Regions from separate parts of the Vibrio sp. CB1-5 genome, predicted to be linked through region 1. Evidence: predicted binding sites of a transcription regulator. Region 1 holds the regulator's gene; each other region holds the start of a gene.

Evidence for each region. The regulator CRP, encoded in region 1, controls carbon source genes, mostly activating them, when cyclic AMP is high. The targets are predictions, from matches to a motif close to TGTGANNNNNNTCACA.
Region 2: the regulator CRP is predicted to act here: its motif matches at 4,809-4,824, upstream of rppH (RNA pyrophosphohydrolase).
Region 3: the regulator CRP is predicted to act here: its motif matches at 4,449-4,464, upstream of deoD (purine-nucleoside phosphorylase).
Region 4: the regulator CRP is predicted to act here: its motif matches at 2,399-2,414, upstream of mlc (sugar metabolism global transcriptional regulator Mlc).

The regions. Positions count from the first base shown of each region.
Region 1 covers NZ_JBJHPB010000031.1:10,342-17,789, reverse strand. Annotated here, with positions in the region: gene ACJB0T_RS18455 (aminodeoxychorismate/anthranilate synthase component II) at 1-94, shown strand, start outside; gene ACJB0T_RS18450 (aspartate aminotransferase family protein) at 476-1,687, shown strand; gene astA (arginine N-succinyltransferase) at 1,769-2,788, shown strand; gene astD (succinylglutamate-semialdehyde dehydrogenase) at 2,866-4,332, shown strand; gene ACJB0T_RS18435 (DUF1338 domain-containing protein) at 4,343-5,134, shown strand; gene crp (cAMP-activated global transcriptional regulator CRP) at 5,220-5,852, opposite strand; gene ACJB0T_RS18425 (phosphoribulokinase) at 6,096-6,965, opposite strand; gene ACJB0T_RS18420 (YheU family protein) at 7,093-7,305, opposite strand; gene ACJB0T_RS18415 (hydrolase) at 7,379-7,448, opposite strand, start outside.
Region 2 covers NZ_JBJHPB010000002.1:252,212-259,659, forward strand. Annotated here, with positions in the region: gene ACJB0T_RS02625 (sigma-54-dependent transcriptional regulator) at 1-1,241, shown strand, start outside; gene ACJB0T_RS02630 (hypothetical protein) at 1,608-1,733, shown strand; gene ACJB0T_RS02635 (DUF1127 domain-containing protein) at 1,842-2,093, shown strand; gene ACJB0T_RS02640 (NADP(H)-dependent aldo-keto reductase) at 2,184-3,218, opposite strand; gene ACJB0T_RS02645 (DUF6482 family protein) at 3,364-3,669, shown strand; gene mutH (DNA mismatch repair endonuclease MutH) at 3,673-4,338, opposite strand; gene rppH (RNA pyrophosphohydrolase) at 4,975-5,493, shown strand; gene ptsP (phosphoenolpyruvate--protein phosphotransferase) at 5,496-7,448, shown strand, end outside.
Region 3 covers NZ_JBJHPB010000006.1:72,663-80,110, forward strand. Annotated here, with positions in the region: gene ACJB0T_RS06345 (Lpp/OprI family alanine-zipper lipoprotein) at 1-44, shown strand, start outside; gene ACJB0T_RS06350 (L,D-transpeptidase family protein) at 143-1,054, opposite strand; gene phrB (deoxyribodipyrimidine photo-lyase) at 1,054-2,460, opposite strand; gene ACJB0T_RS06360 (MerR family transcriptional regulator) at 2,457-3,263, opposite strand; gene ACJB0T_RS06365 (YbgA family protein) at 3,253-4,203, opposite strand; gene deoD (purine-nucleoside phosphorylase) at 4,552-5,262, shown strand; gene ACJB0T_RS06375 (transposase) at 5,413-6,900, shown strand; gene ACJB0T_RS06380 (DMT family transporter) at 6,922-7,448, opposite strand, start outside.
Region 4 covers NZ_JBJHPB010000011.1:82,974-90,421, forward strand. Annotated here, with positions in the region: gene ACJB0T_RS10340 (chemotaxis protein CheV) at 49-987, opposite strand; gene mlc (sugar metabolism global transcriptional regulator Mlc) at 1,106-2,323, opposite strand; gene ACJB0T_RS10350 (patatin-like phospholipase family protein) at 2,584-3,771, opposite strand; gene cydH (cytochrome bd-I oxidase subunit CydH) at 3,780-3,872, opposite strand; gene ACJB0T_RS10360 (outer membrane protein) at 4,028-4,645, shown strand; gene hisIE (bifunctional phosphoribosyl-AMP cyclohydrolase/phosphoribosyl-ATP diphosphatase HisIE) at 4,711-5,337, opposite strand; gene hisF (imidazole glycerol phosphate synthase subunit HisF) at 5,334-6,107, opposite strand; gene hisA (1-(5-phosphoribosyl)-5-[(5-phosphoribosylamino)methylideneamino]imidazole-4-carboxamide isomerase) at 6,089-6,826, opposite strand; gene hisH (imidazole glycerol phosphate synthase subunit HisH) at 6,932-7,448, opposite strand, start outside.

The sequences.
Region 1 (7,448 bases):
GAGTCTCAACATCCACGCAGTACAATTCCACCCAGAATCCATCAAGACTGAGCAAGGGCACGAGCTTTTGCGTAACTTCCTGTTGCAGAAATAGTCGATCTAGATCACTCTTTTTTGTTTTCTTATCCCTCATAAGTTTAACTTATGGCTTTGCAAATTTATTCGCTTTTACTGATGTGAAGTGAGTGAACACCTTACCTGAGCAGTTTCTTTGCCTCTTCGTCAAAAAACACTTCATTCAAATTCATTTATGATGCATAAATACTCATAAGGTGATATTGAATCCTGCGCAAAGTGCGCCTAAAAAGATTTTTTCACTATTGCTATGGTTAAATAAATGTAAATACAATGCTGCATCTGTGGAAAGTCGATAGAAAATGTTCTGTCGCCAACGGAAAGAGAAGGTTCCCCTATAGCCGCCTTATTGAAGGCCAACCTCTTTTCGCCCACACGCAGTAATAAGAAGGAATGTGTTATGACAACGGAAAAAGCGGTAACTCGTGAGTGGTTCGATGAGGTAATGGTACCTTGTTATAACCCAATGGAGATGATTCCAGTTAAGGGCGAGGGTGCGCGAGTTTGGGATCAGCAAGGTAACGAGTATATCGATTTTGCTGGTGGTATTGCGGTGAGCTGTCTAGGCCATTGCCACCCTGCGATGGTGAATGCGGTTACTGAGCAAGCCAACAAAATTTGGCACCTAAGTAATGTAATGACCAATGAGCCTGCACTGCGTCTGGCGAAAAAACTCACCGAAGTAAGTTTTGCTGAGCGAGTGTTCTTTGCCAACTCTGGTGCTGAAGCGAACGAAGCGGCATTGAAGCTTGCGCGTCGCTGGGCTGCGGACGTGCATGGTACTGAGAAATCAGAAATTATTGCCTTTAATCAAGGCTTCCACGGTCGTACCTTCTTTACGGTAACGGTGGGTGGTCAAGCAGCCTACTCCGATGGCTTTGGTCCTAAGCCAGGTGACGTAACACACATTCCTTACAACGATATCGCCGCGCTTGAAGCGCAAATGTCTGAGAAAACCTGTGCGGTCATGATGGAGCCGCTACAAGGTGAGGGCGGTATTGTTTCTCCGCAACCTGAGTTTGTTCAAGCCGTTCGTGAGCTTTGTGATAAGTACAATGCGCTGCTTATCTTTGATGAAGTGCAAACAGGTAACGGACGTACCGGTAACTTCTACGCTTACCAAGGTCTTGGTATTACGCCTGATATTCTGAGCACGGCTAAATCTCTGGGCGGCGGTTTCCCTATCGGCGCCATGCTAACCACAGAAAAACTGGCCGCTCATATGAAGGTGGGAACCCACGGCTCGACTTATGGTGGTAACCCACTCGCGTGTGCGGTAGCAGAAGCGGTTGTTGATGTGGTGTCTCGTCAAGACGTACTTGAAGGCGTTGCGGAACGTGAAGCTTGGTTCCGTGAAGGTCTTGAGAAGATCAACGCGAAATACGGCCTATTCAGTGAAATTCGCGGCAAAGGCTTGCTACTTGGTGCTGCGCTCAATGAAGAGTGGCAAGGCCGAGCTCGTGATGTATTGGTTGCCGCAGGGCAACAAGGCTTAATGGTGCTCGTTGCTGGTGCCAACGTTGTACGCTTTACGCCTTCACTGGTCATCACTCAGCAAGAAGTTGAAGAAGGATTAGCTAAACTAGACAAAGCCATTAGCACGCTAGTTTAAGCAGACAGCCGATAAGTCGGCTTTTAGATACTCTCTCGGATTTGGATGTTCCGAGAGGGTTTGCGTCAGGAGGGATTATTGATGCTTGTTGTTCGTCCTATCTCTATGTCTGACTACGATGCGCTGCACACTTGCGCGGTAGAATCAGGCCACGGTTTTACTTCTCTTCCCGTTAATGAAGAGCTACTGACAAACCGAATTACTCACTCTGAATACAGCTTTGCTAAGCATGATGTCACAGCGCCTACCGACGAAGGTTATCTGATGGTTGGCTTTGACACCGAAACAGGCGAAGTGGCAGGGACAACGGGTATTGAAGGTGCGATTGGTTGGGATGTTCCTTTCTACTCTTATCACATTAGTACCGTGGTGCACTCATCGCCGAAGCTGAACGTCAACAATGTGGTGAAGCTTTTGACCTTTGGCAACAACTACACTGGCTGTAGTGAAATCTGTACCTTGTTTTTGCGTCCAGAGTTTCGTGGTGGCCTCAATGGTCGCCTAATGTCGAAGTGTCGCTTCTTGATGATGGCAGAGCACCCTGAGCGCTTTTCAAAAACCATCTTTGCAGAAATGCGCGGCGTGTCGGATGCAGAGGGTAACTCACCGTTTTGGCAGTGGTTACAAGAACACTTCTTCTCGATCGATTTCACGATGGCAGATTATCTAACAGGTATTGGTAAGAAAGGCTTTATTGCCGACCTAATGCCAAAGCTACCTATTTACATCAATTTGCTGAGTAAAGAGGCGCAAGCGGTGATCGGTCAAGTGCATGAAAACACACGTCCAGCATTAAAGCTTCTCGAGAAAGAAGGGTTTACTTGTCGTAACTATGTCGACATTTTCGATGCAGGTCCAACGGTTGAATGCGATCTTCGTAATATTCAAGCGGTGCGTGATTCATTCCGCGCTAAAGTGTCTGTCTCTGAGCACACCAGTTCACAAGATTACCTGATTGCTAACACTTCTTTTGAGCACTTCCGTGCGACGGCGGCGAAAGCGGCGTTTGACGCTGAGTCTGGAGCCGTATTGCTGTCTCCTGAGGCGGCGGATGCACTGAATGTTGCTGATGGCGACATGGTTCGCATGCTGGCTCAATAAGCGACGTTGCTCGCCTCTACAAGCAATAAGATGGCCGCTTACAGCGGCCACATTTAAAAGACCAAAGGAACTTCACTATGTCTCAACAAACTCAATGGATCTCGGGCAACTGGGTAGCGGGTCTCGGTGACGCATTTCAGTCACTGTCACCCTACGACAATAATATTATCTGGGAAGGCCAATCAGCGACGCCTGAGCAAGTCGAGCTGGCGGTATCTTCTGCTCGTAAAGCGTTTGTTGAGTGGAAAAAAAGACCGTTCGCGGAACGTGAAGCCATTGTGCTGGCGTTTGCCGACAAGGTTAAAGAACGTAGTGAAGAGATTGCCATTGCGATTGCCAAAGAAACCGGCAAGCCGTTATGGGAGACCCGCACTGAAGCGGGCGCGATGGCCGGTAAGATTGCCATTTCGATTCGTGCCTACCACCAACGCACAGGTGAGAGCCAACGCGAAGCTGCTGGCAACCAAATTGTCCTCCGTCACAGGCCTCTTGGTGTTATGGCAGTCTTTGGCCCTTATAACTTCCCTGGTCACTTACCGAATGGTCATATTGTACCGTCCTTATTGGCAGGGAACACGGTAGTCTTTAAGCCTTCAGAGCAAACCCCGCTAGTTGGTGAAATCGCGATGAAGATTTGGGAAGAGGTGGGACTGCCTGCCGGTGTCATTAACCTCGTTCAAGGTGGTAAAGAGACTGGTATCGCTCTTGCTGATTCGAAAGGCATTGATGGCGTGTTGTTTACCGGTAGTGCCAACACAGGCCATATCCTTCATCGTCAATTTGCAGGTCAACCTGGCAAGATGCTGGCGCTTGAGATGGGCGGTAACAACCCACTTGTTGTCAGTGAAGCGTTTGGTGATGTGGATGCAGCGGTATACACCATTTTGCAATCGGCCTACATCAGTGCCGGACAGCGTTGTACCTGCGCACGACGCCTTTATGTACCATTTGGTGAAAAAGGTGATCAACTAGTAGAAAGCCTAGTGTCAGCCATTAATAAGATCCGCATTGATGAGCCGTTTGCAGAGCCTGCGCCATTTATGGGACCGCAGATTTCAGAGCAGGCCGCTGATCATATTATTGCAGCGCAAGCTGAGCTAGTGAAGCTAGGTGGTAAGAGCTTAGTCGAAGCAAAACGCTTGAATGCGGCGTTTGTGACGCCAGCACTACTAGATGCGACAGATATCGCTGAGCTGCCTGATGAAGAGTACTTTGGGCCGCTACTGCAACTGGTGCGCTACGAGACCCTGGAGCAAGCGGTTGAGCTGGCAAACGACACTCGATTTGGTCTGTCGGCAGGTCTTATCTCTGAGCGTGATGAGGAGTGGCAATATTTCACAGACCACATCCGAGCAGGCATTGTAAACCGTAACCGTCAGCTCACAGGCGCGAGCGGCGATGCGCCGTTTGGTGGTCCAGGAGCTTCTGGCAACCTTCGCCCAAGTGCGTTTTACGCAGCGGATTACTGTGCTTATCCTATGGCATCAATGGAAGGCGATAACACCGTTCTTCCAGCAACTTTGAGCCCTGGTATCGAATTATAAGGAGCGGGTTATGACTGTTGACGCGTTATTTGGCCATTTGTGGCAAGACTACATTACTCGCTTATGTCCCTCAGCTCACAAGGTTCATGACTTGCTGAGAGAAGATGAGTCGCTCATCAATGACCACATTGCACTGCGAACTTTTAATGTCGCGCCATTAGGTATCGATACGTTAGCTAAGCCGTTTCTAGATCTTGGTTACGAGGTGAGTGGTCATTACGACTTTGAAGCCAAAAAGCTGACTGCGATACACCTAGAACACCGCAATGCTTTGCTTCCCAAGGTGTTTATCAGCGAATTGCGAGTGGAAGAGTGCTCTCAATCGCTACAAGATGTCGTGGCTAAGCTAGTGGCGCAGGTGGACAGCGCTAAGCTTTCCTCTGCTGAGTTCTTATATGGTGGCCGGTTGTGGGATCTGAGCTATCAAGATTTTCAAACGCTGGCGCAAGAAAGCGAATACGCTTCATGGCTTGCCGCTCATGGTTATGGCGCGAATCACTTTACAGTGAGTGTGAATCAGCTTGATCGCTTTGGTGAAGTGGTTGAGGTCAATCAGCATCTTCGTGATGCTGGGTTTGCGATTAATGAATCTGGCGGAGAGGTAAAAGGCTCACCAGAGGTTCTTTTGGAGCAATCTTCGACCATGGCAGATAAAGTGTCCGTGGCATTTGCTGATGGTGATCAGGTGATACCAGGTGGATTCTATGAGTTTGCCAAGCGATACCAGCTGGCGGATGGCCGTTACTACCAAGGCTTTGTTGCCGCATCCGCGGACAAAATCTTTGAGAGTACGCATCAATAGTTCCCCCAAAAAAAGCCCAAAAATAAAAAGCCCCAAAAACAAAAAAGCCACCTGAAGGTGGCTTTTTAAATCTTGCTAAGCGCTATTAACGGGTACCGTAAACAACGATAGTCTTACCGTGGGCAGAAATTAGGTTCTGCTCTTCTAGCATCTTAAGAATACGACCTACTGTCTCACGAGAACAACCAACGATTTGGCCAATCTCTTGACGAGTGATCTTGATTTGCATGCCGTCTGGGTGAGTCATTGCATCAGGTTGTTTCGCTAGGTTTAGTAGCGTCTGTGCAATACGACCCGTTACGTCTAGGAACGCTAGGTCACCTACTTTTTGGCTAGTCACTTGTAGACGACTTGCCATCTGAGCAGATAAGCGCATTAGAATGTCTGGGTTAACTTGGATAAGCTGACGGAACTTCTTGAATGAGATCTCCGCAACTTCACAAGGTGATTTTGCTCGTACCCATGCCGTACGCTCTTGGTCTTCTTCGAACAAGCCAAGTTCACCGATGAAGTCACCCTGGTTTAGGTAAGACAAGATCATCTCTTTGCCTTCTTCATCTTTAATCAGTACCGCTACAGAGCCTTTGACGATGTAGTAAAGCGTTTCTGCTTTCTCGCCCGCGTGAATAAGCGTGCTCTTTGATGGGTACTTGTGAATGTGGCAGTGTGAAAGGAACCACTCTAGCGTTGGGTCGGTTTGAGGTTTACCTAGAACCATATATCTTACTTCCTCTGCAGGGTATGCTTGCTGCTTTCCATATTTGTTAGCAAGCCCATTGGTTAAGACCTACTAGCATAAAAGCACTTTGAAGATGGCGCAAGCGATCTTCTGTTTCCTAGAAATAGTATCCTTTTTTACGCTGCTTTTCTTGATTTTAATCGTGTCAAAAGCGTAATTATCTATACAAAACTGTGCACATGATCACGATACAAAAAAACAGGCTGATTTAGCTCACAATTCCTAACCTATTTTCCCGGTTTCTATAAGTTGCTGAAGTATCGGTCTGACGATTAACTCCATCGCAAAACTCATCTTACCGCCCGGCACGACAATAGTGTTGTGACGCGACATGAATGAACCATCAATCATGGCTAGTAGGTACGGGAAGTCGACATTCTTGATCCCACGCAGGCGAATCACGACAAAACTCTCATCCAAACTCGGAATGCCCTTAGCATTAAGCGGGTTTGAGGTGTCCACGGTTGGGACGCGCTGGAAGTTAATGTGAGTGCGCGAAAATTGCGGTGTAATATAGCTTAAGTAGTCGTCCATCGAGCGAACAATTGAGTCAGTGACCGCTTCTCTAGAGTGACCGCGATCGCGAGTGTCTCGTACGAACTTTTGGATCCACTCGAGGTTAACAATCGGCACCATGCCGATAAGCAGGTCAACGTGCTGAGCAGCATTGACATCACCGTCGACGACTCCGCCGTGCAGGCCTTCGTAAAACAGCACATCGCTATTCTCTGGCAGGTCTTGCCATGGAGTGAAGGTGCCTGGCATTTGGTTATAAGGCACAGCCTCATCGAAGGTGTGCAGGTAGCGGCGGAACTGGCCAGTACCATTTTGCCCATAGTTGCGAAAAAACTCTTCAAGGGCAGGGAAATCATTCGCTTGAGGGCCAAAGTAGCTGATGTGTTTACCTTGCTCTTTGGCCTTGCGGATCTCGATATCCATCTCTGGGCGAGTAAAACGGTGAAAGCTATCACCTTCAATAAATGCAGGCTTGACGCTCATCATGTTGAACATCTTGCGAAATGCTTCTGACGTTGTGGTGGTTCCAGCTCCAGAGGAGCCCGTTACAGCAATGATCGGGTGTTTTGCTGACATAACACTTCCTGTGTATTTGTAATTGTCGTTATAAATTTGCTAACTCACATAAGGAGTTAGACCTTGTAGGCTAATTTCAGTTCAATAGCCTTTCAATATAGCAGCTGCTTGTGCGGCTACCGAAAAATTACAGCGAGCGACGCGATTTAATGTCGACGGTTTCGTGCAGTTCAGAGAAAACGATAACGGCTTCACCGCTTTCGAGTTGGCTGCGAACATGGCGAACCTTGTCGTCTAGCGACACCTCCGACTCACCATAGTCGGTGCCTTCGCGCAGTACGAACTCTTTAATAAGGTTATCCAGCGTATCTGCGTCAATTTGTTGCCATGGGATGATCATAAATACCTCTCAATTCTATGACCGCAGGATTATACCACTGCTGATTCACAAAGGGAGCTATCGCTGTTTTTGGCTAGTCAATAAAGTGCCGGTAGTAGCTTGGTAGGCTCTCTTCTAACCAAAAGCGCGGGCGTCGCAAACTC
Region 2 (7,448 bases), on a different contig from region 1:
AAGCGGGCTGGCGCTGCACGCAATGTTCTGATCTTCGCAAAGCAGATGCGCTGTTTTCTGAGATTGGACCATGTATTGGTATTGTCGATCTCACGCGAGATGATTTTAGCCTAAATGGTATCGCGAAACTCGTTAGCACACATAAACAGGTGCGTTGGATTGCCTTTATCCGTGAGTCGCAACTCAGCTCAGATACGATTTGCCAGTTTATCGTCAACTTTTGTATCGATTTTTTCACCACGCCAATTCCAGACTCAAGGCTCATGAGTACCATAGGCCACCAGCTTGGTATGCTAAAACTTGAGCAAAAAGTTTGGCCGCACAATGGCAACGATAATGACTTAGGAATCGTCGGGCAATCGCTGCCTATTAGACGACTACGTGACCAAATACGTCGTATTGGTCCAACAGATGTGAGCATTATGAACCATGGTGAGGTCGGGGCTGGCAAGGAGTCGGTCGCCAAAGCGATTCATCGCTGTTCAGCTCGTTCGCAAAAGCCGTTTATTGCCGTCAATTGTCGTGCGTTCTCGGATGCTCGTTTCGAGAACGAGTTTTTTGGGATGCATGACGCTTCCCAGAGTTCATTGCTGGATCAAGCATCAGGCGGCACCATTGTCCTCAACGACATCTTTACTCTGCCACCTAAGCAGCAACTTAACTTATTAAAGTTCTATCAAGATGGACAAATTGAAACTGCTAAAGGCATCAAGGAGTTTGATGTCCGTATTTTAGCGGCGGATTCCTCAGATATTGAAAAAGCACTGGGTGACAGTACCTTTAACGAAGAGCTCTTCCACTGCATTAATGTGCTAAGAATTAATGTCCCTAGCCTTAAAGAGCGTGCGACAGACATTGCACTTTTGGTGACATATTACATAAACCAATTTGCTAAAGAATTTAATTCGCCTGTGAAATCCATTGACGACGATGCAATTAAGTCACTGACTTATTATCATTGGCCTGGAAACGTGAAAGAGCTAATGAATCAGGTGAAGCGCGCGGTATTAATGACCGAAGAAGAAGTGTTAGCGAAAAAACATTTTGAACTACCGGGTACCTTTTCTGGTAAACGTAGTTTGAAAAGTATTCGGGAACGTTCAGAGCGTGATGCGCTTATTTTAGTCCTCGATAGTCACAACGGTCAGGTAACCCAAGCGGCGAAAGAGTTAGGCATTTCCCGAGCGACGATGTATCGCCTATTGAACAAGCACAACTTGATCACAGAAGAGACTATCTAGCGTAAGGGTAGGGTTTTGAACAAGAAAAGGTGCTTCGGCACCTTTTTTGGTTAAATAGCCTCCGTTTTTAGTGGGTTACATTGTCATTACACAGAAGGTTGATTCAGCTCGCACCAAGTGGACTTGAAAGAATATCAGGTTGTATTTTGCTTAAATAAAATTTAACACCATGTTTCGGTAGGGGGGTGATTAAATATTCGGCAGTAAAACGCTTGTGATCGTCATCACTAGAGTATTTATTTGTTTTTCACTTTTTTGTATATGTTTTGTTGATTTAATAAACGAACTGCATAAGAATTAACCGTGAGCGAGACGCTCACTTACCCAAATTTCAGGATTAATTAAGTCAGTATGGAGGCACAGAAAATGATGAATCGTATTTCTTTTATCAACGCTTGTGCTGTTCGCCGTACTGATGCTGATCATATGTGTGGTCTAGTATCGACCACCACTATTGCCGATAAACCCGTGGCAAGTTCAGCACAAGTTTAATTAATCCGTAACCTTATGAGGCTGCGGAAATAGCAGTCACATAAGAGTCTTTATATCTTTCCTAGACCGCTATTTCTCTCCTCTTTATTTCTTAATCTGGAGATTATTATGCGTACATCTGTTTATCTAACTGTCGCAACATGGCTAATTAAAGCTGATATTCAAAAACAAGAGCGTGAGTGGAAAAGACGCTACCGTCGCAATGCGTATCAACTACCACTTCACAACGAGCACCTGCTAAGAGATATCGGCCTAGACAGGGAGGGGCGTCCACTTGGTAACGTTGCTGCTCCTCAAGTTGTCGCTAAGCGCAAAGCTCGTCATCTACGTCGAGAATTGCAGTCAAGATTAGTTACGTAACGTAAGGCGGGCAGAGTCACTGCCCGCCGATGACTTGAGATAGCGAGGCTTTATCATATTTCCATTCCTCGCACACACTAGAAAGTAAGACTAGGGGCAAGGGTTTGAATATCTTGCCCCTATTATTTGTAGCTCTTCTAACAGTTCATCGGACAAGGTAACGTCAATACTATCGATATTACTTTTCAGCTGGTCGAGATTGGTGGCACCAATAATGTTGGAGGCTACAAAAGGACGTTGATTGACAAATGCCAGCGCCATTTGTGAGGGGTCTAGACCGTGTTTATAAGCGAGATCTACATAGGCCTGAGTCGCTTCAATACCTTGAGGCGTGAAGTATCGAACAAAGCGTTCAAATAGGCTGCAACGTGCGCCTTCTGGTTTTTTTCCATTGAGGTATTTACCGCTCAAGCAACCGAAGGCTAATGGCGAGTAGGCGAGTAGCTCAACCCCTTCATGATGACTGATTTCCGACAGTCCCACTTCAAAGCTTCGATTAAGCAGATTGTATGGGTTTTGAATGGAAACGATTCTTGGCAAGTCGTGCTTTTCCGCTAACTTGAGCAGTGTCATTACGCCCCATGGGGTTTCGTTGGAGACGCCAATGTAGCGAATTTTTCCTGCCTTAATTAGCTCGTTTAGTGCTTCGAGCGTTTCAATTAAGGTGACTTCTTCATTCGCGTCAGGGTAAGGATAATTGAGTTGACCGAAACAGTTAGTTTGACGCTGAGGCCAATGAAGCTGATAAAGATCGATATAGTCAGTCTTTAATCGAGTTAGGCTGTCATCAAGCGCTTGATGAATATTGCGTCGATCTAGGCTTATGTTATCGCGAATGTATGGGACGTTGCGCGGGCCAGCGACCTTAGTTGCCAGAACGACTTTTTGTCTTTTATCGGAATGCGATAACCAGTCTCCGATATAAGATTCAGTTATCCCCTGAGTTTTCTGTTTTGGAGGGACGGGATACATCTCAGCGGTATCGATGAAATTGATCCCACGCTCAACGGCATAATCGAGTTGTTCAAACGCTTCTTGCTTGGTGTTTTGCTCACCGAATGTCATGGTTCCCAAACAAATTTTACTGACTTCGAGCGAAGAGTGGGGGAGCGAGTGGTATTTCATTGAGCCATCCTTGCTTGTTGTTATTTGATTCCACTATACCCCGTTTTTATAAAAGATCTGCTCATTTAATGCGCAACTGGCTGCGCTTTGGCTAAACTGATAGTGATAAGTCACGCATTATCCACAAAAGCAAAGGAGGTGGACTATGCAAAAACATCAGCTCGATCGTTGGTTACACGGACATCATAAAGAGAGTTATAAGCCACCTAAGGTGTTTGTGATCGGTTGTGCTGATATTTCACACTATTTACTTGCAGTGGAATACAAGCACAAACTCGAACCTATTAAACAAGATGACGAAACTATTCACTTTGAGTCGTTAGACTCTGTGAAGGAGGCACTCACAAGCCTTGGTGTTGAAAAAGCGTATTTACGGCTTCACAACGCCTACGATGAATGTGGGAGTGCTGAGATGAATCGATATTGCGATATTGAGCTCAACTTACACTGAGTATCAAGCAAAGTAGGTTTCTAGAATATATCCGGTGAAACTTGCTCTTAGGTAGAAACCTCGGGGCAGGGTTTTGATTGGCTGGCCAGTCGCCCCATATGCTTCCGTCTTTGCTCGACTGTTGGCGGCCTTTGGCCTTATCTGCAGTACTTCACCACTTCTGGCCGTAATTTGGTTAACGTCTCCCAGCGCAATTAAATCCATCAGTTCTTCCCAGTCGTTTTTTAGTTGTGTTTCTTCTTGCTTTGACGGGCTCCAGATAAGCGGGGAGCCAACGCGCCTTTCTGCTACTGGTATTTCGCGCTCACCCTCTACGGGTAGCCACAGGACTCTAGATAGTTTGTTTCGAATATGACTGGTTTCCCAAGTGAGTCCAGTGATCCCTGTTAAGGGAGCGACGCAAACAAAGGTTGATTCTAATGGTTTACCGTTGTAACCAATGGGGATGCTTTTTAGCTCGACACCGATCTCTGGAAAATCTTGTACAGGTTTGCTACCCGCTGTTGCACCAAGGTGCCATTCTAACAATTGTCCAACCCAACCTTTATCACGTTTGAGATTGTCAGGCACGCGCATATTGGCTTGTTTGGCAAGCTCACCAAAGCTCACACCGGCGATTTGACGAGCGCGCTCTAACAGTTCGGATTCAGTTTTTGGGGAAGTGTTCATGAGTTCTTAATGTCGCTGTTTTGTCTAACCTCAGATAGTTTACCATGAGAACGAACTCACGCTCTGCAGAAATGCCTTGTACAAAAAAGGATCACTTTGCTGGAAACTTGATCTATTCAAAACTTATCCACAGGTCGAGGTCTAAATTGCGACTAAAATTAGATGCATGGATAAATGATCAGTGTATTTTAATCGACAAACTGCTTGAAATATCGGGGTTTGTATGAAATTTGGCTTTCTTGATGTGGATAAACATTGCTGTGGTTGATCTTTGACCGATCTGAGTTGGGATGAGATTTAGTTACTAGAATGGTGGATATACCTTACGTCTAACTCTCTTAAGTTGTTGTTTTTTATTGGGTTTTAATTTTATTGATTTAATGGTTTGAATTATTAGGTTGTTTTTTTTCGATGTTTTTTCGAGAGATCAACGATTCTGCACACAGTTATTCACAGAAAAGGTGAATAAATGTGGCCTATGTCTCATTGCAGTGTTGATAACTAAGGTCTTGTTTGAATCTTATCCAGTGCGTGACAAAGAAGTGGTAATTGTTCAAATTTACACATCCATAAGTTTGCTCAAGTTGGGGATATGTGGAAAAATCAAGGTAATGAAAATTTAATTGAGGTTGGCCAGTGATAGATGGCGATGGTTACCGACTGAATGTTGGTATTGTAATCTGTAACAACCATGGTCAGGTCTTCTGGGCTAAACGATACGGACAACACTCATGGCAGTTCCCTCAGGGCGGTATTGACGAAGGCGAATCCCCTGAAGAAGCCATGTATCGAGAACTGTATGAAGAAGTGGGATTGACTAAGAACGATGTTAAAGTCGTTGCGGTCAGTCGTCACTGGTTAAGATATAAGTTACCCAAGCGCTTGGTGCGCTGGGATTCGAAACCGGTCTGTATTGGGCAAAAACAGAAATGGTTTTTACTGCGTTTGGACTGTGATGAGTCCAAAATCAATATGCAGCGCGGTAATACCCCTGAGTTTGATGGTTGGCGTTGGGTAAGTTACTGGTACCCAGTTAGACAAGTGGTTTCGTTCAAGCGTGATGTCTACCGCCGTGCGATGAAAGAGTTTGCGTCGCTCGCGATGCCGTTTAAAGAACGAAAGTTTAAAGGCAAAAGAAAGCATCGAAGAGGGTAAGTATGCTATCGCAACTAAGGGATATAGTTGAGCACGTCTCGAAAGTAGAAGACGTGCATGCAGCCCTCGAGATGTTAGTGCAGCAAACATGTTCAGCGATGAACACGGAATGCTGCACCATTTATCTTGCCAACGACGATAAGCAGCGCCTTGAACTCATGGCGACCCAAGGGCTTATCTTCCAAGGTGATACGATCCATATTGGCTTCAATGAAGGTTTGGTTGGCTTAGTTAAGCGCACCGCAGAGCCTATCAACTTGGCGGAAGCCGCCAAACACTCCGCATTTAAGTTTTTCCCTGAGCTTGGGGAAGGTGTTTACCATTCTTTTCTTGGCACGCCCATCATTCATCGTAAGCAAGTGCTCGGTGTGTTAGTTGTGCAGCAAAAAAGCTCCCGTCAGTTTAGTGAAATGGAGGAGTCTTTTTTGGTCACGCTGTCAGCGCAGGTTGCAGTGCTGATTGCCCACGCTATTGCGCAAGGGCACGGTTTTTTTGATGACAAAGCAGCAACTGTTATTAAAGGTATTGGCGCTTCTACTGGCGTTGCGATTGGCCCTATTTGGTGGGATAACACTCAGCCAGATTTAAGTGACGTATTCCCTGCATCTACGCTCGATGTAGCACGTGAGCAAGAGATCCTCTCAGTTGCGATTGAACATGCGCTAGCGGACTTTAAACGCATGCGTAAAAAGCTCGATTTAGAGCTCAACAAAGATGCGCTGGCGATATTTGATCTGTTTACTCACTTGCTCAACGACCCCATGTTGAGAAATGACCTTAAGGCTCAGATCCAAAAAGGGGACAGAGCGGATTGGGCATTACGACAAGTGGTGGAGAGTTACGCCAACCGCTTCGCGAAAATGTCTGACTTGTATATGCGTGAGCGAGCGCAAGATATTAAAGAGCTGGGGCAGCGATTACTGTTCTTCCTTCACGACACTGAGTTCCCCATTCACGAGTTTAACGAGCCTGTGATCTTAGTGGTCCGAGAGCTGACCGCTTCAATTTTAGCGTCTATTCCTAAAGAGCAGTTACTCGCGGTCGTGTCACTCGAGGGGGCAGCGAACTCGCACGCGGCAATTTTATCTAGAGCTATGGGTATTCCGGCGGTCATGGGCGTCAATACCAACCCCGAACTGCTTAGTGGTAAGCTCGGTATTGTCGATGGCTATAGCGGGGAAATATTCCCAGACCCAAGCCAAGAGCTGCTATTGGAATACCGCGAGCTGGTCAGTGAAGAGTCGGAACTGTCACAAATGGTGGAGTCAACGGCTAATCTCCATGCGGCAACTAAAGATGGTCAGCGTATTCAAGTGATGCTCAATGCGGGGCTTAGTGCTGATACCAGTATCTCTATCAACAAAAATGTTGATGGTGTCGGCTTGTACCGTACCGAAATCTTGTTCTTACTGCAGCAGCAGTTTCCATCGGAAGAGGAGCAGCTTCATCAATATCGCTCTGTGATGAGCGCTTACCCAAATAAGCGAGTCGTCATGCGCACATTGGATATTGGTGGCGACAAAGCGTTGCCGTATCTGCCTATTGATGAGGACAATCCATTTTTGGGTTGGCGTGGGATCCGTTTTACCCTCGATCATCCCGATATCTTTTTGATTCAGCTTCGGGCGATGCTGCGCGCCAGCATTGGCATTGATAATCTGAGCATTTTGCTGCCTATGGTCTCCTCGGTGCAGGAGTTTGATGATGCGGCCACCTTGATTGAACAAGCCTATCAAGAAGTACATGATGCGCATCCAGAAGTGAAAAAACCACAAATTGGTGTGATGATTGAAGTTCCATCGATGCTGTATATTTTGCCGTTCATGGCAGAGCGAGTCGATTTTGTTTCGGTGGGCACCAATGACTTAACCCAATATTTATTGGCGGTTGATCGCAATAATGCGCAAGTGGCCGATATCTACGAAACGTTGCATCCCTCGGTGCTTGCGGCGATG
Region 3 (7,448 bases), on a different contig from region 1:
CAAACGAGCGTATCGACAACATCGCTCAATCTTACACTAAGTAAGACTCTAGTTAAGACAATGAAAAACGCCCACGATATCGTGGGCGTTTTTTTATGTCTGCTTTACAGAGAGCAACCGAGTTATATCGCTCTATATGCAGTTACTCTAGGCCATCCATCGCTGGCACCACCTCAATAGGCACACCGTTTTGAGCCAATACCGCCGCACGAGCAATTTGGTCTCGGATCCCGTACTCTTCTAGCCACCATGTTAGCTCTTGAGGGAGTTCCATCGCTTTTTTGGTACCGTCGCTACGGGTAAGAGGCTCATGGGCCTCAATAAACACGCTTCTATCCGGCTCTAATGCTATTTTGATTGGTTCATCAATCACTCGAACTTTAGTGCCAAGCTTCACTTGATAGAACAACCAATCGATATCTTTAGGATCCATTCGAATACAACCAGCACTCACGCGAAGCCCAATACCGAAGTCTTTGTTGGTACCGTGAATCAAATAACTACCTGTACCGTAAGCAAGGCGCATCGCGTAATCACCGAGCGGATTCTCAGGACCTGCTGGTACAACATCCGGGAGTTCAATCCCTTTTGCTAGGTAGTCTTTACGGATAGAGTTCGGTGGTGTCCAGGTTGGGTTTTCACGTAATTGACTGATCGTCGTGGTCATTTCAGGGGTGTCTTGACCAATACGTCCAATACCCACAGGGAAAATATGCACCAAATTTTTGTCCGGCTCAAAGTAATACAGACGTAATTCAGCCAAGTTGATCACGATACCTTCGTAATCAACCTCAGGCAGAATAGCTTGAGATGGTATCGTCAATACGTAGCCTTCGGATGGCAAAAATGGGTCGACGCCTTTGTTGGCGGCCATTAGTGACAAAAAGCCCACATCGTAACGCTTAGCGATGTCAGACATGGTCTCTCCCGCCTCAACGCTGTGGTACTGGAGCGTGCCAACCATATTACTACCATCGGTTGGAAGCTCAAAAGTCGCTGCGCTTAACCACTGAGAAAATCCTAAGCAAGCTGCCAGTAAGGTCTTACGTAACATCAATATTGATCCTTAGCTTCTTTGTATAGAGCTAAGGTTATCTCTCTTTGCGTCTTGTGATCAACTATTGGTGCCGGATATGCCACACCATCGAAGTACGGCCACGTCCATGGCTTATGGATAAATTTGTTAGGCACATCGCGAAGCTCAGGCAGCCAAGTGCGAATAAATTCCCCTTGGGCATCGAATCGCTCACCTTGGGTGATGGGATTAAAAATCCGAAAATAGGGCTGTCCATCGCACCCTGTCGACGCACACCACTGCCATCCACCGTTATTCGCTGCGAAGTCGCCATCCACCAGTTTGCTCATAAAGTAACGCTCACCTCGACGCCAATCGATGTTAAGGTCTTTGGTCAAGAAGCTCGCAACAATCATTCGCAGTCTGTTGTGCATCCAACCTGTCTGGTTAAGCTGCTGCATCGCCGCATCTACAATCGGATAGCCTGTTTTTCCTTCACACCAACGCTCAAACCACACATCCTCTCCAGGCCAGCGCAGCCCCTTCTCCCACTCTAGATAGCCTTTGTGCTTCGAGAGCTTCGGTTCAAAGTGGATGAGATGCTGGTAGAACTCTCGCCAAATAAGCTCACTAAGCCATACTTGCGCCCCTTCAGACAAAGGCTCACCTTCAGCATCATAGTAAAGGCGAGCTATGCATTGACGAACGGACAGGGCGCCAATCGCTAAATAGGGGCTTAATTGACTCGTACCATCAATCGCCGGTATATCACGTTCATTGTGATAATTGCGTACTGATTCGTCAGAAAACTGCCTTAAACGGGTCAATATTGAATCTGTCGATACGTGGTATTGACTGCTATCTTGCCTTGGATAAGTAAAACATTCCTCTAAAGAATGTAAACCTTGGAAGTCGGAAATGCATGGTGCAGATGCTGATGGCTTAACAACTTCAGCCTTTGAAAACTGATTTTGCCATGCCTTTCGAAATGGCGTGAAAACTTTAAAGTAACCGCCTTGTTTGTTGAGAACGCTACCTGGCAACAACATGCATTTATCATCAAAGGCATTCACATTTATGCCATTTCTAGCCGCCAGCAACTCTAGTTGCTCTACTCGCTGACGTTCATTGAACTCGTAATCTCGGTTTAAGTAGATATCAACGATATTATGTTTGGTGCAGAGATCTACAAGCCACTGATTGGCCCCATCAAAATTATCTGAGCAAATAACTAACAGAGGTATGTTGAGCGCACTCAGCTCATTCTCGAGCTCCTTCAAACGTCTAAATATCAGATCAGCTTGGATAGGAGCAAGGTCATGCTCAGCCCATTGCTGCGGCGTAACAATAAAACAGGCAACCACAGGTGTGGTACCATCAATAGCAGCGATGAGCGCTGTGTTATCAATGGTTCTAAGATCACGATTAAACAGCATTAGTTTCATGGCAGCTTACCCGTATTATTACTAATTAAGTGCTCAATGACAGGAGACAGTATCCAAGCCTTTTTATTCTGCTCGCGCCGTACTCGAATTGCATCAAGCTGTTTTTCAGATAAGGATTTCTCCGCGAAAAGATGTACCGAGTCGAAATTCACTAAATCCATCTGAAGCGCCGACACATCTTCGACCCCATCAATGAAGGTGACGCTGACGCCCTGTTCTGACAACCTTGCATAATTCAGCCAGGCAAATAGATTGCCGGTCACATCCATACTCACCAGCAAAGAGGATGTTGAGCGTTTTCGTTTGCGCTCTACATTAGTCATGATGGCAAGCTTTTGAATCATCGCTGTTTTAAACAGAGATTGCTGTATCGCTTTAGGGCTTAGTTTCAAGTAGTCCGTTGCGTTTAGAACTGGGACAACAAACTTCATCTCCACTACATCTAAAGGATACTCTTTCAACACCGTATCAATAATGATGTCGACTTTTTTACTGCTCAAAGCACCAAGGGCATCCAGTAACGTCGTCACTTCTTCCAACTGCTCGGTTTCGATGTCAGTTTGAGACAGGGTGTCAGAATCAATGAGCGCCTTAACCTTACCTATGGAGACCCCTTTACTGAGCCAGCTCTGAATAGTGTTAATACGCTCAACATCTTTCTCGGTGTAGAGACGATGCCCTTTGTCAGTTCGCTGTGGTTGAATCAAATTGTACCGTCGTTGCCAAGCCCGAAGCGTAACAGGCTTAACGCCGGTAATATCCGCCACCTCACGGATCGCGTACATGGTATTACTATAAGCCATATCTTAAACGCAACTCCTCTGGATGGGGCTGTAAAAATTGCTGATGTGCCAAGTAGTCATCTGGGTGAGCATTGAGGTAATGTTTAAGCAGCGTCAAAGGCGCCAAAATCGGTAACAGTCCAGTGCGGTAGTCATCGATAACGTGGGCTAATTCCGCTTTCTCGTCTTTATTGAGCGAGCGCTTGAAATAACCTTGAATGTGCATGAGCACGTTGGTCACATTTTTTCGACTTGCGCGATTTTTCAATCCTTCCATCAACCCTAGGCGGTAGGCTTGATAAAACTCGTCCGGCTGATAGTCAGCTTGATTTGCGACTAGACGTCCAAGGCTCTTATAAGATTGCGGATCGTGTGCCATTAGCGTCAATTTGTAGCGAGAATGGAAAGCGACGATTTTGCCTGGCGTTGGCTCTCCACCCATTGACGCATAGAAATCCTTTAAGCTGTAGACTCGCGCTACGAAGTTCTCTTTCAATACAGGGTCGTTAAGTCGTCCATCTTCCTCAACCGGCAACCAAGGCATTTTTTTCATTAGGTGCTCAGTATATAGCCCAACACCATCAGTCCGAGCGTGGCCACGAGTGTAAACCTTCACACGCTCCATTCCGCAACTTGGAGATTTGGCACAAACGATGTAGCCACACATTTCTGTGTCTTTCAACTCGGCGACTTTTTCTCGAGTAAAACGTATCATGCCATCTGTGTGGTCATTTGATTCATCTTTGGTATCCACAAGTGCGATGCGTTCTTCGTTGCTCATCAATCGAATCGTTGGTCTTGGCACAGGTAAGCCCATACCTACTTCTGGGCAAACGGAAACAAAGTCAAAGTAGTCTCTTAGTTCTTTATTGACGTACGTGCTTTGCTTATGACCAGAGTCGAAACGCACTTTTTCGCCTAATAGGCAGGAGCTGATCCCAACGGTAATTTTCTCGCTCATCGTCCTTTCCTCACACCTTGCTGTCACTAACATTGTACAAAATACGGTTATGTATAAGTTTTAGATCACTTTCTGAAGTGATACAAAATTTTCTTTTGTACAATTATATGATTGGCACAGACAAATGGTTCACTCCCAAGACAAATATTTCCCTCGCCTTTCAATCATCGATAAAATCGATTGCCCAGCCACTTTCAACAAAATTAGTTATCATTAAGCGAGATTCTGTTCGTTACCGACAAATTTGTGACTAAACTCTCATAGAGCCCTTGCTGGGCGCGTTAAAATCCTCATCAACAACGAACATAGCGTTCAACATAATTAGTTAAAACTTTAGGAGCGACCCCCATGGCAACCCCTCATATCAATGCAAAACCAGGTGATTTCGCAGAGACAGTACTAATGCCAGGCGATCCACTTCGCGCACAATACATCGCAGAAACTTTCTTAGAAGACGTAGAGAAAGTGTGTGACGTTCGCAACATGTTTGGCTACACAGGTACCTATAAAGGCAAGCGAGTGTCAGTGATGGGTCACGGTATGGGTATCCCTTCTTGCTGTATCTACGTTCACGAACTTATCAAAGATTACGGCGTAAAAAACGTGATTCGCGTAGGTAGCTGTGGTGCGGTACGCGACGACGTAAACCTAATGGATGTTGTGATCGGTATGGGTGCGTCAACAGACTCTAAAGTGAACCGCATTCGATTCAATGACCACGATTTTGCTGCGATTGCTGATTTCGGTCTTCTAGAAGAAGCCGTGAAGCAAGCACGCATTAAAGAAGTACCGGTTAAAGTAGGTAACATCTTCTCGGCAGACCTGTTCTACACTCCAGAAGCCGATATCTTCGACAAAATGAAGCACCTTGGTATTCTAGGTGTCGATATGGAAGCGGCGGGTATCTACGGCGTTGCTGCAGACCTTGGCGCGAAAGCTCTAACGGTACTGACTGTATCTGACCACATCATCCGTGGTGAGAAGCTAAGCTCAGAAGATCGCCAAAAATCGTTCAACGATATGATGGTCGTTGCACTAGAAACTGCAATCAACCTATAAAAGAAGAAAGCCAGCTCAAGCCTGAAGTGAGCTGGCTTTTTTCTAACTGATTTAAACACTTCATCGAGCCCTATAACAATATTGGTGTATAGCAATATTCATGTATAACAATATTCATGGCTTGATGTCACCAAACCATAGGGGGTGAACGTGTCAGAAGGCAAACTGCCGATGGCCGCGGACGGGTTACAGCTCAATTTTTGTAAAACATTGGCGTGTGACAATTTTGGACAAAGTGATGCAAACCTCTATATCCTGCAGCACCGTAACCCCAAACGGCCAGCGATGGTATGCCGCGAGTGTGGCGCGTTTCCCCCCCTACTTAACAATCGAGAAGTGCTCAATGAACTGACTCGATTGAAGCAGCATCATCACGAAGGGCTCCCGTCGTGTAAAGATCCTCAATGCGAACACTTTGGCCTGTCGGTTCATACTCACAAAGAGCGTTATCACTCTTTTGGGTTTAGTGGCGATCGTCAACGTTATCGCTGTAAATCTTGCCAAGGCACCTTTGTTGATAAATGGTCGGGCAGTAATAAGAAACTGAGCTTCCAAGAGTCGTTACTTGGACTTTTGTTTACCGGATACTCTGTGCGTGAGATCTGTCGAAAGCTGAAAATCAATCCAAAAACCTTCTACGATCATATCGATCAGATTGCCAGTCGCTGCCGTCGTAAGTTAGCGGATATTGATGGCCGTTGGATAAAGCACACTGATACATTTCATTTAGCCTCACACTATCGACCATTACAGCCACAAAGCCACAACGGCGTATTTTGGTTTGCAACCTGCGATGCCGATTCCGGTTATGTGTTGTGCCAACATACCAACTACAGCTCAGCGGATACAGAAAATACGTTAGAAGATCACGATGCGTACGCATCGGGTACTCAAGTACTCCCGAAAAACTACAGTGCGGAGACCAATCATGAGATCAACACCACCGCGACCGATTTAAAAGGAAAAATTGATATTACCTATCAAAACATCCTTGCGCGCAGTAACGTCGAAGATCCTCTGGGTAACTTTGCCAAGTTTCATTATCCTGCTGTAGGCTCGTTAATTAGAGCACCCTACACGTCTTATGCTCACTATTTATCGATTCTAGAGTCGCTAAGTAGCAAATCTGGAGAAAACAACAAGCGCGTAACGGTATACATGCCCCAAGATCCCGTGTTGCGCTCTGCTGCGCTTACTGTTTTTCTGGGTGAAATCCAACACGGTAACGTGGAGCTAATGTACGTAGAACAAGATGAACATTGGCAAGATGCACAGTCATCCGAGCTTATTGACGTGGTACTGATGGGATGGTGGCGCGATCGCTGGGCGGTCACTCATCAATCTTCAGGGGCAAGCAAAGGAGTTTGTTACCTAGCGGGCAATAACCCGAATGTCTCTTATTGGCTGCAAACCGCCTCAACCAAGCAAGTTACCTTTTATCAAGACCGTTTCCACTTGCTGTTTGAAAGCTTCGTGAACGAACCAAGACGAAAACTAAGACCTGCGGGGATACACCCGCTGCTGGATATTTTCCGTGCTTGGCACAATCTATGTTATCAAGACAAGCAAGGTCAGACAGCCGCTCAGAGATTGGGGGTCACCGATGCACCGATGACCTTACGCTGCCTACTTGAGTAGCTCATTTGTTACAACCAAGCACTACAAAAAGAACAGCGAAATTCCAGCAAGCGCAAATAGAGTACCGACGACACTGCGACGTGAGATTGGCTCACCGCGGATGGCATAGATAATCAGAATGAACAAAGGACTGGTGGCAATCAAGGTTTGCGCGATAGCAGGATTAGCATGTTTAAGCGCAACCTGTTGTAGCCAGAGAGCAAGAAACGTCCCTACAAAAATCGCCGCCAGCAACCAACACCAGTTTTTCTGACTCATGCCTTTGCTCTGCTCAACCATCTTTTGGTACGGTTTTTTCTCAACAAAACCAATCAATAGTGCCACTGCTGCAACACCAATAGTGAGACGAATCAATGCGCCCAGTAACGGTGGTAAGTCTCCTTGCACCAATGCAAAATGGGAAATGACAACACCACTTGCTTGGCACACACTGGCCAGCAATCCAAATCCAATCCCTGACAAACTCGCTTTTTGATTATGCTCATCGGCAGGTTGAAACACGACCGCGGTCACCGCAATGGTGGTGATAATCACTCCTAACCAACTCT
Region 4 (7,448 bases), on a different contig from region 1:
TAGAACAACTTTTACCGTATATCGTGATTTATTTTGCGGTGCAAAATTTTAAAGATCTTGACGAATACGCTGCTGAACGACATCCACCAGCAAGTCAGGCTGGAACTTAGAAATAAATCTGTTACATCCAACTTTCTCCACCATCGCATCATTGAAGCTACCGCTGAGTGACGTATTAAGGGTGATAAACAGATCTTTCATACGCGGATCGGTGCGTACCTCATGAGTCAGTTTGTAGCCATCCATCTCAGGCATTTCAGCATCGGTGATCATCATTAGAAGCTCGCTGCAGACATCAATGCCCTCATCACACCACTGCTTGAGCAGGTTCAGTGCCATCAAGCCATCAAAACACTCGATGATTTCCACACCAAGCTGAGCAAGCGTCGCTTTCACTTGATGACGAGCTGTTGATGAATCATCAACTATCAAGATTTTCTTACCTGCTAGGTGAGGCAATAAAGCACGATCTAAAGTTTCTTCTGAAATGGCAATGTCGTAGTCGATGATCTCAGCCAATACTTTTTCAACATCAATGATTTCGACCAAGCTCACACCATCCGCTTCTTCAACTTTAGTGATAGCGGTAAGGTAATTTGAGCGTCCTACAGTGCGCGGTGGCGGTTGGATCTCAGTCCAGGCGGTATTAACGATATTCTTCACTTCACCAACGAGGAAACCCTGAACAGTACGGTTGTATTCGGTGATAATAAGGTTTTGTACGGCTTCTTCCTGCAAAGTAGGAAAACCAATCGCACGGCGCAGATCAATGACCGGCAATGATTCACCACGAAGAGAGGCGACACCACGGATACTTGGGTGCGAGCCCGGAAGCTGAGTCAAAGGAGGCAGTTTAAGCACCTCCTTAACTTTAAAAACATTAATAGCAAAAGTTTGACGACTGTTCAGCGTGAACATCAACAGCTCAAGTCTATTCTCACCCACTAACTGGGTACGCTGGTCAACAGAACTCAATACACTCGACATGAGGCTTCCTTGGCAAAAACTATAACGATTTCTTATCTCATGTTATCGGCAGGAAGCACAAGAAGTTTACTGTCTAAACAAGAAAAAAGATGACCGCTAGCAAAGAGTGTGAAAAGCGTTATCCTTCAATGACTTTCATTAATAGCAAGCCATCATACAGTGCTTGCTTCACCAAAGCGGCACCGGGCATCGTTGCTTGCTTGTAGAAGCGTGACTCAACCAGTTGCAAGTCTTCGGTATAAACCGGCAAGCTTTGTTTGGCAATGCAGCGTTCAATTGCGGGGTAAAGGATATCTTTAGCTTGGTTGATGACACCACCAATTAGGACTTTCTCAGGGTTGAACAGGTTAATCACTATCGCAATTGCACTGCCGAGATGGTCACCTAACTTTTCAACGACATTGATAGCAAGCGCATCACCTTTTACTGCGGCTTCACAAATCGCTTCTACCGATATTTCTTCGCATTCGGATAGTATCGATGCTTCGCCTTTTGCCAACCGCTGAGTGACTTCGTCGCGGATCGCTTGAGAGCTCGCAACCGTCTCAAGGCATCCTGTATTGCCACAATGACAATCTTTACCTTGGCGGTTGATCTGGATATGACCAAGCTCACCAATATTACCATGACGCCCTTGAAGTACTCGGCCGTCTAATACAATGCCTGCTCCGAGACCATGGTGAATCGAAATCAATACTGAGTTATCACAGTCCTGAGAGTGACCAAATAAGTTCTCAGCCAGCGCCCAAGCTCGGGTGTCATTTGCCACAAAGACTGGCAATCCAGTTACTTTGAATATCTCTTCGGCCACGTTGAGGTTCTTAACGTTGTAATGCGGCATCTGCAGAACGATGCCCTTGTCAGAGTTCACTAGCCCCGGAAGCGTAAGCGCGATACTGGTGACACGATCGAGCTGCTCGCTGTAGCTTTCGAAAAAGTCTTCAATCTCAAACAACAAACGTGCAAGCACATCTTCTTGATCCACCTCATGAATTTCAATTTTGGTATCAATAAGAACATCGCCACCAAGCTCATGCAGTGCAATAGATAGGTAACCACGACCTAAACGCATAGAAAGAAATTGCCAACCTTGGTTGTTGGTCTGTAGACCAACCGCAGGCCGTCCTCTACTGGTGGCTTCTTGAACCGCCGTTTCGTGGATAAGATGTGCTTGAATGAGTTCTCGCGTAATTTTTGTGATACTGGCAGGTGCTAAAGCACTTAATTTAGATAGGTCGATACGCGAAATAGGCCCAAATTGGTCTATCAGTTTATACACACGACCAGCATTGATCTGCTTGATATGATCAATGTGCCCGGGTTGAGCCATGTACATTTTGAACTCCAAAAAACAACAACCTGTTAATTTTTTTACTTTGCGAAGTAATTGTGAAGCAGTTTATAAGATTGCCGTGACAAATATCACGCATATCGATGGAACTTTGGGGCACGTATCAAGTTACGCTCGTAGGGTCTGTCACAGTTTGCGGCATGACTGTTCAATTATTAACCAATCATTTTTAATGGCTTGTTACGTTACATTGCACTTATTTAGCACCAATTAATAACTTATGGATTTGTCAATACCCAAAGGGGTTAGCTAGCTTGGTGAGGTTGCCAAAGATCATTATTGCTACTGGTGAGTGCTTTGTGTTGCTTTGCAAAATTATAGCTTTCTACAAAACGGAAACCGGCCTCTAAACCGACTTGATAGTCGTGTAAAATATCATCGACATCACTAAGTAACGACGAGGTCTTTAATGGCTGATCGGGTGCTATTTGCCAAATGAAACAGTCATCCGGCGGGGTCTTTAAAAACTCGCTGGTCAGCGAATACGTCTGGTAGTGCACCATTAACATGTCCGCAAGTCCAGAATCAAAATGTTCACCAAATAAGTGACTGAGGCGGTAGATATCTCCAGCGCCAAACAACCAACGGCCACCATTGATAAGCTTTAGGTGCTCGGCTTGCTTAAATGTATCGGCTTTTGCCTTACGACTTTCAAAAAAAGATCCCCAGTCATTTGACCATTGATCGACTTTATCTTGCCATTGCAGTTGCAAGTTGTTTAACGAGTCTCTTAGCCAAGTGGGCGATTCTGTCGCGACAGGTTCGTCCTCCACCAGCTTAGGTTCTTCGGTGACATATTGTTCGGTTCGAATAACAATGATACTGCGGCATTCTTGTCGCCATGCTTGCTGAACAGGGATGGAAGCCGAGACTCCCCCATCAATAAACTCATTTCCTTGGTGAGCGACAGTGCCTTCAAACAAAGTAGGAATGGCGCTGGTGGCCATCAAAACTTGATACCAATCCTCTTGAAGCATAGGCAGATAGTGATCTTTTAACGTATTCACGTCGGTGGTCGCTGCAAAAGCGCGCCGATGACCTACTACTCGTCGCCCCATATCGATATCTAGCTTGTAGGGATAATCACAAATCTTATCCAGTGCCCATTTCAGGTTGAGATATTGCTTACGACGCATAAAACGGAATAAATGAAAAAACTCAGGGGCGGTTGTTAAGTCGAGGATGAATGACTTGCCAAGTTCGGCCTGACGGGAAAGGAATGCACAGATGTTTAGCGCCCCTGCTGATGTGCCGTAAAACTCATCAAAAGGGTCGAAATTAGATAACAAAAAGGCGTCGAGCACACCTGAGGTGAAGATGCCACGTTGACCTCCACCTTGTGCCACTAACGCCGTTTTCCCGTCTACATATTTACCAAATTGTTGATAGTCGATAACGGTGCGGGTATTGGTTACTAAGCCTACGTTCGCCATATCGTTGTCTAAACTGACAAGATAGCGATAGCACCAAAAGCGATAATCGTACTAAACGCAATAGTTGTGATTGTGAGTGCTAACTTTAGATCGTACTCCATAACCCCTCCTTTTGTAACATTTCACTTACCATTGTGACACGCATTTACAATCTTAAAATAACCATCCAAAAATTATGGCGTTAGAGTCACACTATGATTAAAACTAGTAGAAGAAATGTGATTTGAAAAACAGATATTCTGTTTAGGAGCAAGAAATGCGTTCATACCCTACCACTGGAGTCACTAAAACACTGACTCGTGTGATTACCATCACCACTGCGGTTTTTATTAGCTTTCACTGCAATGCAACCGTCATAGTGACCCCATTCATTGGTTACTCTTTGGGTGGCGGAGCTGAGACCGCAGACGGTACCAACTATGATATTTCTCCATCCGCAAATTTGGCATTGGCTATCGAATTCCCGTTTCGAAATGGAAGAATGGGTGCTTTTTATTCAAGACAAGACTCCTCTCTCGATAACCTAAACCTTGATACCACAATCCAATACCTTCAGTTTCAGAGCAGTGCCGAGTATCAAATCGGAGAAAGTACTCAGACTTATATCGGTGCAGGATTAGGCGCCTCTCATACGTCAGGCCAGTGGACGAAATCTCACACCGGCTTTGCCGCCAGCATTTTTGGCGGGGTTGAATATTACCTAACCAAGAATCTTGCAATCAACGGACAGCTCCGCTGGCAAGGTACCGTTGTAAGTAACGATTCCGTTTCCATCTGTAATCTTCCTACTGAAGATCAGAGCTGCTTCATTGCTTTTAATACGAATTGGATGAATCAGGTGCAAACGAATCTCGGTTTAAGTGTCAAATTTTGACAAATCTTAATAAAAATAAAGCCCGCTTGATGAGCTTAACCAAGCGGGCTTTATTAGATAAGTCGTTACTTATGACGCTCTTTAAGCTTGTTCACTACATCATTCATCGATAAACCTTGGTCTTGCAACAGCACCATCAAGTGATAAATAAGATCGGCAGATTCACACACTAGTTCATCCTTGTCACCCGACGTTGCCGCAAGCGCGACCTCAACGCCTTCTTCGCCCACTTTTTGCGATATACGCTTGGTGCCGCGGGCATACAGGCTCGCGGTATAAGAAGATTCCGGATCCGCATCTTTTCGAGCGGCAAGAAGTTGCTCAAGCTGATGAAGCCACACCATTTGCGACTCCTCTTGAGGATCGCCATCAAAACACGTTGTTGTACCGGTGTGGCACGTAGGACCGATTGGATCGACCTTGACTAGCAAAGTGTCATTATCACAATCCAAAGAAATGTTCTTTAACTGAAGGACATTTCCTGACGTTTCACCCTTAGTCCAAAGGCGAGATTTGGTACGTGAAAAGAAAGTGACTTGTTCGGTATCTAACGTTTTTTCAAGCGCGGCAGGGTTCATGTAACCCATCATCAATACTTGGCTAGATTGAAAGTCTTGGACGATCGCTGGAACCATACCGTCTACTTTTTCCCAGTCGATACGCTGTGTTAAATCTGCGGCTGTTTGGCTCATAATCTGATCTCCACACCTTGTTGTTTCAAATACTGCTTTAGCTCACCAATATTGATGATCTGCTTGTGGAATACCGATGCCGCAAGTGCACCATCAACGTTAGTTTTCTTGTAGGCTTCTGCAAAATGCTCCATAGCACCCGCACCACCTGATGCGATAAGCGGCACGTTACACACTTCGCGTACCATATTGAGCTGTTCAATATCGTAGCCGTTGCGAACGCCATCTTGGTTCATCATATTCAATACGATTTCACCCGCACCGCGCTTTTGTACTTCCTGAACCCAATCACGAGTTTCCCATTTGGTTGCCTTAGTGCGCGCTTCATCGCCGGTAAACTGGTAAACCTGATATTTACCCGTCTCTTTGTCAAAGTAAGAGTCAATACCCACAACGATACACTGCACGCCAAACTTATCCGCCAGATCAGTAATAAGCTCTGGGTTGGCAAGCGCAGGTGAGTTGATGGACACTTTGTCTGCGCCAAACTCAAGAATGCGCGCTGCGTCTTCTGCTGATTTAATACCACCAGCAACACAGAAAGGGATATCAATCACTTCTGCAACACGCGCGACCCAGCTTTTATCAACAACACGGCCATCACTAGATGCGGTGATGTCATAAAAGACCAGCTCATCCGCTCCCTCTTCCGCGTAGCGAGCAGCTAACGGTACGATGTCACCAATGATCTCGTGGTTGCGAAACTGGACGCCTTTAACCACTTGCCCGTCACGGACATCCAAACAAGGAATTATTCGCTTAGCCAGCATTGGAATGCCTCCTCTGCGGTGAACTTACCGTCCAATAATGCCCGGCCGACAATCACACCCGATACGCCAGTACCTTTCAGCGCTTCAATATCCGCTAGGCTGCCAATGCCGCCTGATGACTGGAATTGAACCTGTGGGTATTGCTTACATAGGTCAACGTATAACTCAACATTGCTGCCTGCTAGCGTGCCATCACGAGAAATATCCGTGCACAATACGTGCTTGAGCCCCACTATTAGATAGTCATCAATCAGTGCTTCAATAGTGACGCCTGAGTCTTCTTGCCAGCCAGAAATCGCCACTTTTCGAGTGCCGTTCTCATCAATATTAATATCCAGCGCGAGCACAATACGCTCAGCGCCGTATTTTTCCATCCAGCCTTTGACTAGTTCAGGCTGTTTAACGGCCGTAGAACCAACCACAACACGCTGTGCACCCGCTTCTAGCAGGTCAACAACATCTTGCTCACTGCGAACGCCGCCGCCAATTTGAATGTTAGCTGGCGTACCCGCGAGCAATTTCGCAATAAGATCGAGCTGGCGAGCCGTCGTATCTTTAGCCCCTGTCAGATCAACAAGGTGTAGCCAGTTCGCACCGGCTTGGTGATACAAGTTGAACTGCTCAATAGGATCAACTTTGTACTCGGTCACTTGGCCATAGTCGCCTTGGTAAAGACGCACTACTTGTCCTTCAATAAGGTCTAATGCAGGAATAATCACGTTTCAATCCTTTAGCCTCACTGCCTTGTGAGGCGTCATATGTCTGTTCTATTTAGTGCCAAGCTTTTGCTTTTAGTTTGCTTAGCAAAGTGGCAAAGGCAGCGGTTATACCAGCTCTAAAAAGTTCTGAATCAGCCTTGAACCCGCTTTCGAAGAGCGCTCTGGGTGGAACTGCACGCCATAGTAGTTACCGCTTTGAATCGCTGCGCTAAACGGGTTCCCGTAATCACACTCCGCGATGGTGTAGTCGCCCACTGGCATACCAAAGCTGTGTACAAAATAGAAATACTCGCCCTCTTCAATGCCAGCAAAAAGTGGATTGCCAGGGGCGGCTTTCACGGTATTCCAGCCCATGTGCGGTAGTGGCAAATCACCCGTTTCTAAACGTCTTACTTCACCTTCACATAGACCTAGGCACTCAACAAGCTCATCAGCCTTTTGGCCTTTCTCTTGAGAAAGCTTACCAAGCAGCTGCATGCCAAGACAGATCCCAAGCACGGGCTTTTCAACCTGTTTTACTAGCTCGATGAGGTTACGCTCTTCGAGGTTTTTCATTGCTTCACTAGCCGTGCCAACGCCTGGCAAAAACAGTTTATCTGCAGCTAAAACCACTTGGGGCTCT